DNA from 3 places in the Photobacterium sp. NCIMB 13483 genome. Region 2 is predicted to be linked to each of the others. Evidence: predicted binding sites of a transcription regulator. Region 2 holds the regulator's gene; each other region holds the start of a gene.

Region 1 (4,293 bases), on a different contig from region 2:
GTCAGCTGGCAATGTGAAGTTAGCAATTTTAATGCCGTTTGCTAATGAAACAGTGTTGCCTGTTAGCTTGGTACTTAATGGCGTGGGAACAATGGTTGCAGCCACTTCTGTCGTAGCTAACACATTGATATCTTGGTTTTTATTAAAACGTGTTTCAGCGGTTGCAAGCACGTTATTATCGGCTTTAACACGCTTGAATTGGTCACCTTTAAGTGGCACCAAGTAATCACCTGGATCTGCTGAATCTGTACTCTTAATTGTTTGTGGCGCAGCATCACCTGATGTTACGTATGCACGAGGCATGTAGTCATTTTCGAAAAGTGTCCAGTATTCGCCAATGTAAGGAATAACAACCTTCTCACCTTCAGCAAAACCATCAAACTTGTCTGTTGGCTCTAATGTATGAAGGTCACCTGTTACGTGTGTAACTTTAAATTGGTCGTTTTGAACTTCAAGAATTTGGCGAATGCTGCTGAAATAAATTTTCCAGTCAGTCCCCGTTACTGCTGGGCCATTATTTTCCAGCGTTAAATTAATTAGATCACAAGATGCCCACTCTGCGCCTAGCGTCTTACACTGTAGGCCTTCTTCTGCACCGTGTTGAGTAACAATTTCATAAGTAACATCAAGGTTATTAGCTAAATTTTTAACAACCTTCTCATCATCATTTCCTTGAGTTGCACAACCAGTTACTGCTAGTGCAATGAAAGATGCTAACGCTGTAAGTTTAATAGTCATGAAATATTCCTTTCTCCCGATATCCCTTAAAATGAAGGGAAAATCTATATAGAGCCCAAAAGTTGGGTACTCAAAATGCCGATCTTGATATCTTACAATTAAAATATCAGGACCGGTCTAATTAAAAGTGTTGCGGTATTTCGTGTGTCGCCTAATTACTTAAGAATTTAAATAATTATGGAAGTTTTACTGCTGATAGATCTTCTGATGCTGGAATCTTTTTCATTTCGCCAGCAACGATTTCAGCTAGAGGGCCAAGGATAACTTGTAGGTTGTTTGAACCTAGTTTAACCACACCCATTGCACCTAGTGCTTTTAATGTTTTTTCATCAGCTAGGCTACTGTCTTTTAGTGTAAGACGTAGACGAGTGATACAAGCATCAATGTTTTCTAGGTTACCGTGACCACCAAGCGCTTTTAAGTATTGCTTAGCTAACTCACCAGTTTCAGTTGAACCTTTTACTGATGATTTGTCATCTGCTTCGTCATCTTCACGGCCTGGCGTTTTAAGATTAAACTTAATAATCGCAAAGCGGAAGATTCCATAGTAAATACCGAAGAATGCAATACCTTGAAGAATCAACATGTACCAGTTAACTGCTAATGGGTTACGTGCTGACAATACCATGTCGACAAGACCTGCAGAGAAACCGAAACCAGACATCCAGTGCATTGATGCTGCAATATATACAGAGATACCTGCTAATGCTGCGTGGATAACATAAAGTGGTGGTGCAAGGAACATGAATGCAAATTCTAGTGGCTCAGTAACACCAGTGAAGAATGATGCAAAACCAGCAGCAATTAATAATGAAGCTGTACGCTCTTTATTCTTAAGCTTCGCTGTGTGGTACATCGCTAATGCTGCACCAGGTAGACCAAACATCATTACTGGGTAAAAACCCGCTTGATACATACCAGTTACACCTGGAACACCTTGACCACTTAAGAAGTTAGGAATGTCGTTAATACCAGCAACATCAAACCAGAATACTGAGTTCAGTGCGTGGTGAAGACCAACAGGAATCAATAGACGGTTAAAGAATGCATAGATACCAGCACCTGCTGCACCCATACCTTGGATACTTTCACCAAAGCTAACAAGACCGTTGTAAACTAGTGGCCATACGAACAGTAATACTGCTGCGATAGCGATACCAGCAACGGATGTTAGAATTGGAATTAAACGCTTACCACTGAAGAATGATAATGTTTTATGCAATTCAACGTTAGAGTAACGGTTATAGATTTCTGCAGAAACGATACCAACCAAGATACCAACAAATTGGTTATTAATCTTAGCAAAAGCGGCTGGAACAGCACTTGCGTCGATACCTTGGATCATTGCAACTGATCCTGGTGATAGCAACGTAGTTACAACAGTGTAACCAACGAAACCAGCTAGTGCAGCTGCACCGTCTTTATCTTTTGACATGCCGTATGCAACACCAATTGCAAACAATACTGACATGTTATCGATAATTGAAGAGCCCGCTTTAATCAGGAACGCAGCAATTGCTGAGTTTGCACCCCAACCAGATGGATCAACCCAATAGCCAATACCCATTAAAATTGCCGCTGCAGGAAGTACTGCAACTGGCACCATTAGTGCTTTACCTACTTTTTGAAAATATCCAAGAATATTCACCCTTAGTTCCCCCTATGGTTTTCTTAGATGCGATAGTGATAGCTTTTTTTTGCCATCTCTTTTTTGTCCTTTGCAGTTTATGAATTTTATTTCGCTCCGCAAATTAAAACATCATCATTTGTGATCTTAATCACCGACCGAAGACAGAACTGAGTGATTTTGCTAGCTCGATCATAAAACTTATTTTATCATTCGAAACAAAGGCGCTATGCCGCTAAGATTTTTCCTGTTTTAACTATCTTCAACGAGGTGTCAACGTGAGACTAATCCCGCTTAATAACGCTAAAGATGTTGGTTTATGGTCTGCTCGCTACATTGCAGATCGCATTAATAAGTTCCAACCAACAGCTGAGCGTCCATTTGTGCTAGGTCTACCTACAGGTGGTACACCACTTCCGACATACCAGCGTTTGATTGAATTATACCAAGCTGGCGAAGTAAGCTTTAAAAACGTCGTGACATTCAACATGGATGAATATGTTGGTATGGCGGCTGATCACCCTGAATCATACCGTAACTTCATGTATAACAACTTCTTTAGCCATGTTGATATGCAAGAGCAAAACATCAACTTACTTGATGGTAATGCCGCAGATCACGAAGCTGAATGTCAACGTTACGAAGACAAAATCAAAACTTACGGCCGCATCAATTTATTCATGGGTGGCGTGGGTAACGACGGTCATATCGCATTCAACGAACCTGCATCATCACTCGCTTCTCGTACTCGTATCAAAACGCTTACGCACGAAACTCGTATTGCAAACTCTCGTTTCTTTGATGGTGATATCAACCAAGTTCCTAAATATTCATTAACTATTGGTGTAGGTACACTACTAGATTCTGAAGAAGTAATGATTCTGATCACAGGTCACAACAAGGCACAAGCACTTGAAGCCGCTGTTGAAGGTTGTGTAAACCACCTATGGACTGTATCTGCACTACAGCTTCACCCTAAATCAATGATCATTTGTGATGAGCCATCAACTCAAGAACTTAAAGTGAAAACAGTTAAGTACTTCCAAGAGTTAGAAGCTGAAAACCTGACACACATCTAATCTAGAACCGTGTCATTTTTAGGTACGAAATAACATTTATTGTTTATCGTCACCGAACATTGAATAAACGCCGCCACCCTGACGGCGTTTTACTTTCCTCATTGAAATTAAACACAAAAAAGAATAATTGTGACTATTAACAATACAGTTATGGTTTACAATTCGCTTGTTAGCGATATATCCCTTCTCTATAGCTCGTTTTTCGTATTTTAGTGACCAATGCCACAGCCCAAGCAAGCATCAACAACGATTTCTTTATTTTTACTCATAAGAAAGTATATTAGTGTGTTAATTAATGTATTGAAAAATGCAATACATCAAACAATTCGACACTAATAATCATCAAAATTAATTAAATCCGTGTCGAATAATAGGTAGCGCTTTGATAAAGACGATAACGATAATTCATCATCATAATCATCTTCAGGCGATAATTATTAACGCTAATTACGAGCAGAACTAAATTATGACAGGCGGACAAATTGGTAATGTTGATCTGGTCAAGCAGCTAAATAGTGCTGCGGTATACCGACTTATCGACTTGCAGGGCCCCATATCTCGCATTCAGGTCGCTGATATTAGTCACCTCGCGCCTGCAAGTGTCACTAAAATCACCCGTCAGTTACTGGAGCGTGGCTTAATAAAAGAAGTCGCTCAACAGGCTTCAACGGGAGGTAGAAGAGCTATCTCACTGACAACTGAATCAGTGAACTTTCACTCTATCGCTGTACGCATTGGCCGCAACAATATTGAAATAACCCTTTATGACCTCAGCGGTAAACATATTACTGGTGCGGCCTACCCATTTTTATATTCAGACCAAGATGTATTAGCCGCAGGCCTCATCAA
Region 2 (4,293 bases):
CTGTCACTGGTTCATCAGGCGCGGGTACGACCACCACCTCTGAAGCCTTCCGCAAAATGTTTAATATGATGGACATCAACGCCGCATGGTTAGAAGGCGATAGTTTTCATCGTTTTACTCGCCCAGAGATGGATTGTGAGATTCGTAAAGCCAAAGAACAAGGTCGTCATATCAGCTATTTCGGTGCAGAAGCCAATGACTTTGAACAGTTAGCCCACTTTTTCGAGCAATATGCTCAAGACGGCAGTGGCAAGTTTCGGCGTTACTTACATACCTTTGATGAAGCCGTACCTTATAATCAAATGCCGGGTACTTTCACGCCTTGGCAACAGTTAGCTGAAAATACTGATGTGTTATTTTATGAAGGGCTACATGGCGGTGTGGTTGATGGTGAAACCAATGTCGCTCAGCATGTTGATTTACTGATTGGGATGGTGCCCATTGTAAACTTAGAGTGGATTCAAAAGATCATTCGCGACACTCGCGACCGCGGTCATTCAAGAGAAGCGGTGATGGAATCAATTGTGCGCTCAATGGATGACTATCTTAATTACATCACACCCCAATTTTCTCGCACCCATATTAATTTTCAACGAGTCCCTACCGTTGATACGTCAAACCCTGTCAGTGCGAAAGGTATTCCAAGTTTAGATGAAAGCTTTGTCGTGATCCGGTTTCGTGGCTTAAAAAATGTCGACTTTCCACATTTATTGGCGATGATTCAAGGCTCATTTATGTCACGCCACAATACCCTTGTGGTTCCTGGTGGGAAAATGAGTTTTGCGATGGAACTGATTATGCGACCGTTGCTTGAACAACTCATTGAAAATGGAAAAATAGCGTAAGCATTATTTCTTGTATGATACTCAGAAGTAAGTATCAGACGTAGCTCTCACTACTCGTTGATAAACGGTTACTGATATCAGCAACCGTCATCGTCATCGAGTTACGCCACAACAATCTCATAGCTGTGACTCATTTCAACACCTTTACCTAGCATCAAACAAACTGAGCAATATTTTTCAAGCGAGTCAGCCACCATCTTACTCACTAGTGCATCATTTAAATCATGGCCAGTAACAACAAAGTGTAAATTGGCATGAGTGAAAATTCGTGGCGCTTGTTCACGACGTTCGGCGAAGATATTCACTTCACAAGCCGTGATCTGCTGTTGTAAATCTTGTAAACCACTAACAACATCCACAGAGCTACATCCCCCGGCAGCCATTAATACCAACTCCATTGGACTTGGCCCTTTTTCACCACCGTTACCATCTAAAACGACGCTATGGCCCGATGCTGATTGGCCAACAAACGTCATGTTTTCTACCCATTTTACACGTGACTGCATTTTTATATCCTTGAGCTATATTATTTAAAATTTGATCTTATTTTTGTTGATAATTCCATCGATGTAAACGTTATTTATTTTGTTTGATGCTAATTGTGTTGCATATTTCTATTGCTAGAATTGGAGAGCAAAATCACTTTGAAACGGTGCTTTTGGTAACTAAGTCACAACGATGTGATCATGTGCACACTTATCTCTCATAAATGAGCGGGTCATCGAGATCAATATCAAGAAAAAGCCCCAAAAAAAGGATACACTCTAAACCAGTTTAAGTTAGCTCGCAGCCCATCAGCTGAGTGAATAACCCTGCCAACGCACAGTTTTGTCGAGTTATCTTTACAGAACATATTGTTGGGCAACATATGCAGAGGAAGTTAGTAATATGGTTCCAGGTAAACCGCAAACAGATCCAACTTTAGAGTGGTTTCTTTCCCATTGTCACATTCACAAATATCCATCAAAGAGCACGTTAATTCACGCAGGTGAAAAAGCAGAGACTTTGTACTACATCGTGAAGGGTTCTGTTGCTGTATTAATCAAGGATGAAGAAGGTAAGGAGATGATCCTTTCTTACCTAAACCAGGGCGACTTTATTGGTGAACTCGGCTTGTTCGAAGAAGACCAAGAACGTACAGCTTGGGTTCGCGCAAAAAGCCCTTGTGAAGTTGCAGAAATTTCATTTAAAAAATTCCGTCAATTAATTCAAGTTAACCCAGATATTCTAATGCGTCTATCTGCTCAAATGGCATGTCGTCTACAAGTGACAAGTCAAAAAGTGGGTGATCTTGCGTTCCTTGATGTTACAGGTCGTATTGCACAGACATTACTGAATCTTGCAAAACAACCTGATGCAATGACACACCCTGATGGCATGCAAATTAAGATCACTCGTCAAGAAATTGGTCAGATCGTAGGTTGTTCTCGCGAAACAGTCGGCCGTATTCTTAAAATGCTAGAAGAGCAAAATCTTATTTCTGCTCATGGCAAGACTATTGTGGTTTACGGTACACGCTAATTATTTTAGTCATACCAAAATCACCGATGAAACCGCAGCTTATGCCTGCGGTTTTTTTTTATCACTCCCCAGATGATCACCGTAAAACAATCATTGAACACTCAGGCATTAGTGTTAAATTTTAACTTGTAATAACATCTATTTATGCTACATTTTGCTCACAAATGGATTTTAAATCGATGATGGTCAATATGGATATTGAACGCTTTTCAGTTAACAGTTACACCACGGTACCTGGGATCTTAACTAGTCAGCCAACAACCATTGAAATGACAGGGTTTAGTGATAGTCGCTGTTATCTCGAACAACAAACCGGATTACGTCGCTGCCCTGCAGATGAATCAGGTGTTTGGGCTTCACCACTGGATAACTAACCCTTCAACAACAGTGCTTATGCGCTAAGCACTGTTTATTTGGCTTACAATTAACGATCTGTACTTTCAAAAATTTTATTCGCCGAAGCAACCACAAACCCTGAATATAACTCACCATTCGCTTGGGGATGGCGTTTTGCAAATTCATAAAATCCACCAGGGATGTTATGAATACCGTCTCGAAAACTGACCCCCACCTTGTCAGCCATGGTTGCTGATTGTTCCAACATCACCTCAGCATTACCTTTTATCTCCCCGCCCGCTTGATTAATAACAAACTGGTTATGGCGCAATAAATGATTAACCTCTTCAAGATTAGAGAACTGTTCTAATTGATTAATACTCACCGTAAAATGGTTAGCGCCAAAACCGTGTGCCGCAACCCACGCTGCATATTCACTTTCAGCCGCTAAAAATTGATAGGTCGCAAAGTCAAGTTGCCATGGACGGCCACGATAAATAAAATCAGGTTGGCGAAAATAATCATCATCAACCTGATCAAGCAAGGCTCGTATCGTATGTTGTAATTCAGCCGAGCACCCCGCTAATTGTAATTCGCTAATAAAGACTTTTGGCAACACCGGGTTTGCATGAATAAAGGATTCGGCATACAGCTTTTTGGCACTAAAATGATATTTTGCTTGCGGTTGGTAACCCAAAGCAATAAATGGCGCAGCCAGTACGGCTAAGCCACACTTCGGTAACCCAAAGCTGCGCAATGCAATATGATCATTAAGTAATGCTGTGTCCTCGGTTAACAACTGCTGTATTTGCACCGCTGAAGGGCATAAGCGGTGACTATAATCGTGCCATAAACCATCAAAAAGTTGGGTAATAGATTCCATAATCAGCCTGCCTATTGAAAGCATTATCACTCATTAAACCTTAGCTCAAGCATACTCCTGGCGCTAATTGAGCCGGTAATTGCACATCATCCCCTTCAACAGACGCCATAGGATAAGCACAATAGTCCGCAGCATAATAAGCGCTTGGGCGAAGATTTCCTGATGCGCCAGGGCCACCAAAAGGTGCATCACCACTCGCTCCTGTTAAGGGTCGGTTTCGATTCACAATACCAGCACGAATATGTTCAATAAAATAGAGCCATTGTTGCTCATCGGTTGAAATGAGCCCTGCCGCTAAGCCATAGCGAGTTTGATTGGCACTGACTACCGCTTGAATAAAATCAACATAACGACTAACGTGTAATAGTGGTCCAAAATATTCTTCATCCGCAAGTTCAGTAATAGCACTAACATCGATAATCGCAGGCGTCACAATTGCGCCTTGTCCCCGCGTTGCCGTTAATAAAGCAACGCCACCAGCATCCAAAAGTTGTTGTTGATGCAATATGATGTGATCCGCCGCCACAGCAGAAATTAATGGCCCCATAAACGGTGCAGGGGTTGCAAAGGGATCACCCACCAGCAATTGTGAAGCGACCGTCACTAAACGGGCTAACAGAGCATCGCCAGCTTTTCCTGTGGCGATATATAATCGCCGTGCACAAGTACAACGCTGTCCAGCACTTAAAAAAGCCGATTGAATGATGG
Region 3 (4,293 bases), on a different contig from region 2:
TGATATATCTCTATGTGGATAAGGATAAAGCATATAACAAGGAGTAAACATGCATATGGAAACACAGCGCCTTATTCTTCGGCAATGGAAGCCGAATGACTATCGTGTTTATGCTCAGTTGAACGCAGATCCTCAAGTAATGCGCTATTTCCCTGCAATATTGTCCAATAATGAAAGCGATGCACAAGCTTCTAGAATAGAAGAACTTATAGCACAACGTGGATGGGGATTTTGGGCGGTGGAACTAAAATCAACCGGGAAGTTTATTGGGTTTGTGGGGCTACATAGTCAAGATGAAACTAGTGGCATTCCTAATGCTCCCTTTATCGAAATAGGTTGGCGATTATCAGCTGAATATTGGGGATTAGGTTATGCGTCTGAAGCGGCAACAAAAGCATTACAGTTTGCTTTTGAGGTTCTTAAAGCCCCGTCAGTTTTTGCTTTCACTGCTTTGCAGAATCAGCCGTTCGCAACGGGTTATGGCTAAAATCGGAATGAAAAATACACGGCAGGATTTTAATCATCCTAAATTGGATCAAGGACATCGGTTAGAGCGACACTGCTTATATACAATTACTCAGCAACAGTGGCTAGCGATTGTTAATCAGCCCGATTAATGAAACTTACACTGTGTTGTGGTAATGAGCGTCGTGATAACAAAGGAAAGAGCCCATGATTTTATACCAATCAACCCGTGATTTATCAGCGTCAGCGCAGATCACATATAACAATATGCGTACCTATTATGAGCATTATGCTGTTAATTGGGAGCAACCAACAATAGTAGAGCAAATCGCCGGGTTAGAAAATTGGGACATAGTGTGTGATGGTGAAGTGGTAGGTGCTATTCGATTAGCTGTTGGTGACGACGAATGCTATTTACGCGATCTTCAAGTTAGCGCTCAATATCAAAATCAAGGTATTGGTGCTCAAGCTATTACGGAGTCTGTTCGATTAGCACGTGAATATGGTGTAAATCAGTTGAGGTTAAGAGTGTTTAAAATCAGTCCTGCTTATCACTTATATACTCGATGTGGTTTTACCATTGCGAGCGAAGATGACCGCTTTTTTAATATGATTCAGAATATTACGTAATAGTCGACGGTATAATAGTTGTTAATCAGCTGTACATCATACAAATGTTAGTATTATAAAATGTGAGGGATTGAAGTGTTAATCCTCAAGCCGACTAAACTTAATACGAAAGTTCTTATCCTGAGGTTGTTATGAAAGTAATGTTATTGTTGATGTTGTCTATTTTATCTTTTCAAGCATCAGCACAAGAGGCTTATGTTTGTAAAAATGGTACAGCAGAGCGCACTGTTGAAGTCGTTTATAGTCAACCGGGTAACAAAGTACCTTGTGATGTGCAATATATAAAATCGAGCGGTAGCCAAGTGTTATGGAGTGCAAACCATGAGGTCGGTTATTGTGAAAGTAAAGCTCAAGCATTTGCCACCAAACTAGGTACGCTAGGTTGGACTTGCTCTAAAGTAAACAATGTTGCAGCAGAGCAGCCATTAACTGAATAAGGCTGTGAAATTGCTTAAACGGATTAAAATGCTAACCTTTTAATCCGTTTAGTTTTTTAGGTTTATTATTGTTGTTGGTTGTTGATATAACGCCGTTCTTAATCCATAGGTTTTCCCTATTAGCTTAATCAGTAAAAACAGCTTTTGTTTTGAGAATGATAAGGATAGATTAAATAGCAATAGTTTAGAATTAGATTCGGAAATTCATTATGACAACCATGACAACTCGCTGCCCACATTGTAAAGTATTGAACCGTTTACCCCTTGATCGTGTAAACGATGAAGCGACATGTGGAACTTGTAAAGAAAAATTACTTGATGGTATGCCAATTGAAGGTACTGCTGATAACTTTGCAAACCTAATTAATGGTGATAAACCTGTTGTTGTCGATTTTTGGGCCCCTTGGTGTAGTCCATGCGTAGGTTTTGCTCCTGTATTTGCTGATGTGGCGAATGAACGTAGTGGTGCTGCTCGTTTCGTTAAAATCGATACAGAAGCGCAACAAGCATTGGCTGGCCAATACCGCATTCGTAGTATTCCAACCATTATGGTGTTTAAAGGCGGTAAAATGGTCGACATGCTCAATGGTGCCATGCCTAAAACTGCATTTGATCAATGGCTAAACACCGCATTAACTAAATAATTACCAATGGCAGTATTTGCTGGTGGTATTTTTAATTCTTAAAGCCTAGTTATATCAAAGTAACTGGGCTTTTTTGTGCGCATTTTTTAAGGAAAAGGTTAAGGAAAGCAGTATTTAGCATATTATTTGTGCTAATTATGTATAAATGTAAAAAAACACTATACTAAATTTTTAATGTGACCAAGATCTCTATATACTCTCGCCTCGGCCAGAACAATTACGTTCAGCCACCTTATTACAAGCTGTCACTAGGATATGTGAACGACCCACGGAGTTGGACCGGCGTTAACTATAGCTTGTTAATTTAGGTGACTTGTATGTTGTACCATTGGACGAACACCCCTTTAGTTATTTACGCATATTGGCGTAATATCCATCTTTTGTTGATCCTTCAGCAAATGTTTTTCCGATGCCACAACACAATCAATACCTACATTATTCGCAACACAATAGGACGAAATAATGCAGTTGTTAATTAGTTTGGCCGGTATTGTCGTACTGGTTTTATTCGCAATTTTACTTTCAGATAACCGCAAAGCTATCAACTGGCGCACTGTGCTGGGTGCTTTAGTATTACAAGCGGGTTTTGCTGCATTGGTATTGTATGTGCCTCTTGGTCAAAAAATGCTTGGCGCTATGAGCCATGGTATTGCTGGCCTATTGAGCTTTGCTGATGTTGGTATTCAGTTTGTTTTCGGTGATTTGTCTAATATTGAAAAAAGCGGTTTTGTGTTTGCGATCCGTGTATTGCCATTGGTGATCTTTATTAGTGCCTTAATTTCACTGTTGTACTACTTCGGTATTATGCAATGGGTAATTAAAGTGTTGGGTGGCGGTATTCAAAAACTATTGGGTACTAGCCGTGCGGAATCATTAGTCGCGACGGGTAATATCTTTTTATCGCAGGGTGAATCACCATTATTGGTACGTCCATTCTTAGCTAAAATGACCCGCTCTGAACTTTTCGTTGTAATGACATGTGGCATGGCATCTGTTGCGGGTTCAGTTTTAGGTGGTTATGCAGGCTTAGGTGTTGATCTTAAATTTTTGATTGCAGCTAGCTTTATGGCCGCACCTGGTGGTTTGTTAATGGCTAAGATTTTAGTGCCTGAACAACAAGTACCAGAAGAACAAGTTGAAATCGAGATGGCGACCAGTGAGCACAGTAATGCGATTGATGCATTGGCTGCGGGCGCAATGAATGGTATGAAAGTCTCAGTTGCAATTGGTACGATGCTAATTGCGTTTGTGAGTGTGATTGCAATGGCGAATGCTGGCCTTGAGCAAGTGGGTTATGGTCTTGCGAGTTTAACGTCTGCAATTGGTATGGATACCGCATCACAATGGTTTGCAACTACGCCACTGAGCATGCAACTTATTCTGGGTTATATCTTTTCACCATTAGCGTTTGTTATTGGCGTGCCAACTCATGAAATGATGGCTGCGGGTACCTTCATTGGTGAAAAACTGATTCTTAATGAATTTGTTGCCTTTATGGATTTTGCATCGGTAAAAGAAACATTATCACAACATACTCAAGTTATTATTACCTTTGCATTATGTGGCTTTGCTAATATTGGCTCTATTGCGATTCAGATCGGTTCTATTGGTGTTATGGCACCAGAGCGTCGTAGTGATGTTGCTAAATTGGGCTTTAAAGCAGTAATGGCGGCAACGTTAGCAAACTTAATGAGTGCTACGCTAGCGGGTATTTTCGTTACGTTATAATCGAGATGTAACAAGTTAATCAAGCTAGAAATAGCGTAAGAACAAAGCCGTAGCAATGGTTGTTGCTACGGCTTTGTTGTATTTATTGATGGGGGTTTTCAGTCGCTACTTATCAAATTGCTTGATTAAGACTGAGGTATCAGCGCGATTAAATCCACGCTGTTGTAGCTTTTCATATTCGCTATCAACTTGTTTTGCTAATGGTAATGCCACGTTAAGTTTTTCTGCCGCATCAAAGCAGATAGCGAGATCTTTACGCATCCAATCAATAGCAAAGCCAAAATCAAACGAATCAGCCGCCATGGTTTGCGCTCGATTTTCTAATTGCCATGAGCCAGCAGCACCGTGCTTTAATACTTCGGTCATGGTGTGAATATCAAGCCCTGCTG

The links. Region 2 encodes CRP, which controls carbon source genes, mostly activating them, when cyclic AMP is high. Its sites were predicted from a motif close to TGTGANNNNNNTCACA; they were not measured.
Region 1: the regulator CRP is predicted to act here: its motif matches at 2,506-2,521, upstream of nagE (N-acetylglucosamine-specific PTS transporter subunit IIBC).
Region 3: the regulator CRP is predicted to act here: its motif matches at 2,352-2,367, upstream of C9I86_RS09820 (NupC/NupG family nucleoside CNT transporter).

What each region holds. Positions count from the first base shown of each region.
Region 1 covers NZ_PYLV01000001.1:148,966-153,258, reverse strand. The annotation lists gene C9I86_RS00740 (beta-N-acetylhexosaminidase) at 1-738, opposite strand, end outside; gene nagE (N-acetylglucosamine-specific PTS transporter subunit IIBC) at 914-2,386, opposite strand; gene nagB (glucosamine-6-phosphate deaminase) at 2,644-3,444, shown strand; gene C9I86_RS00725 (ROK family protein) at 3,911-4,293, shown strand, end outside.
Region 2 covers NZ_PYLV01000006.1:145,457-149,749, reverse strand. The annotation lists gene C9I86_RS07465 (phosphoribulokinase) at 1-845, shown strand, start outside; gene C9I86_RS07460 (OsmC family protein) at 947-1,351, opposite strand; gene crp (cAMP-activated global transcriptional regulator CRP) at 1,734-2,366, shown strand; gene C9I86_RS07450 (hypothetical protein) at 2,546-2,740, shown strand; gene C9I86_RS07445 (DUF1338 domain-containing protein) at 2,791-3,585, opposite strand; gene astD (succinylglutamate-semialdehyde dehydrogenase) at 3,626-4,293, opposite strand, start outside.
Region 3 covers NZ_PYLV01000010.1:3,754-8,046, forward strand. The annotation lists partial or broken gene C9I86_RS09800 (GNAT family N-acetyltransferase) at 50-617, shown strand; gene C9I86_RS09805 (GNAT family N-acetyltransferase) at 673-1,095, shown strand; gene C9I86_RS09810 (hypothetical protein) at 1,227-1,532, shown strand; gene trxC (thioredoxin TrxC) at 1,742-2,176, shown strand; gene C9I86_RS09820 (NupC/NupG family nucleoside CNT transporter) at 2,639-3,904, shown strand; gene C9I86_RS09825 (NAD(P)-dependent oxidoreductase) at 4,010-4,293, opposite strand, start outside.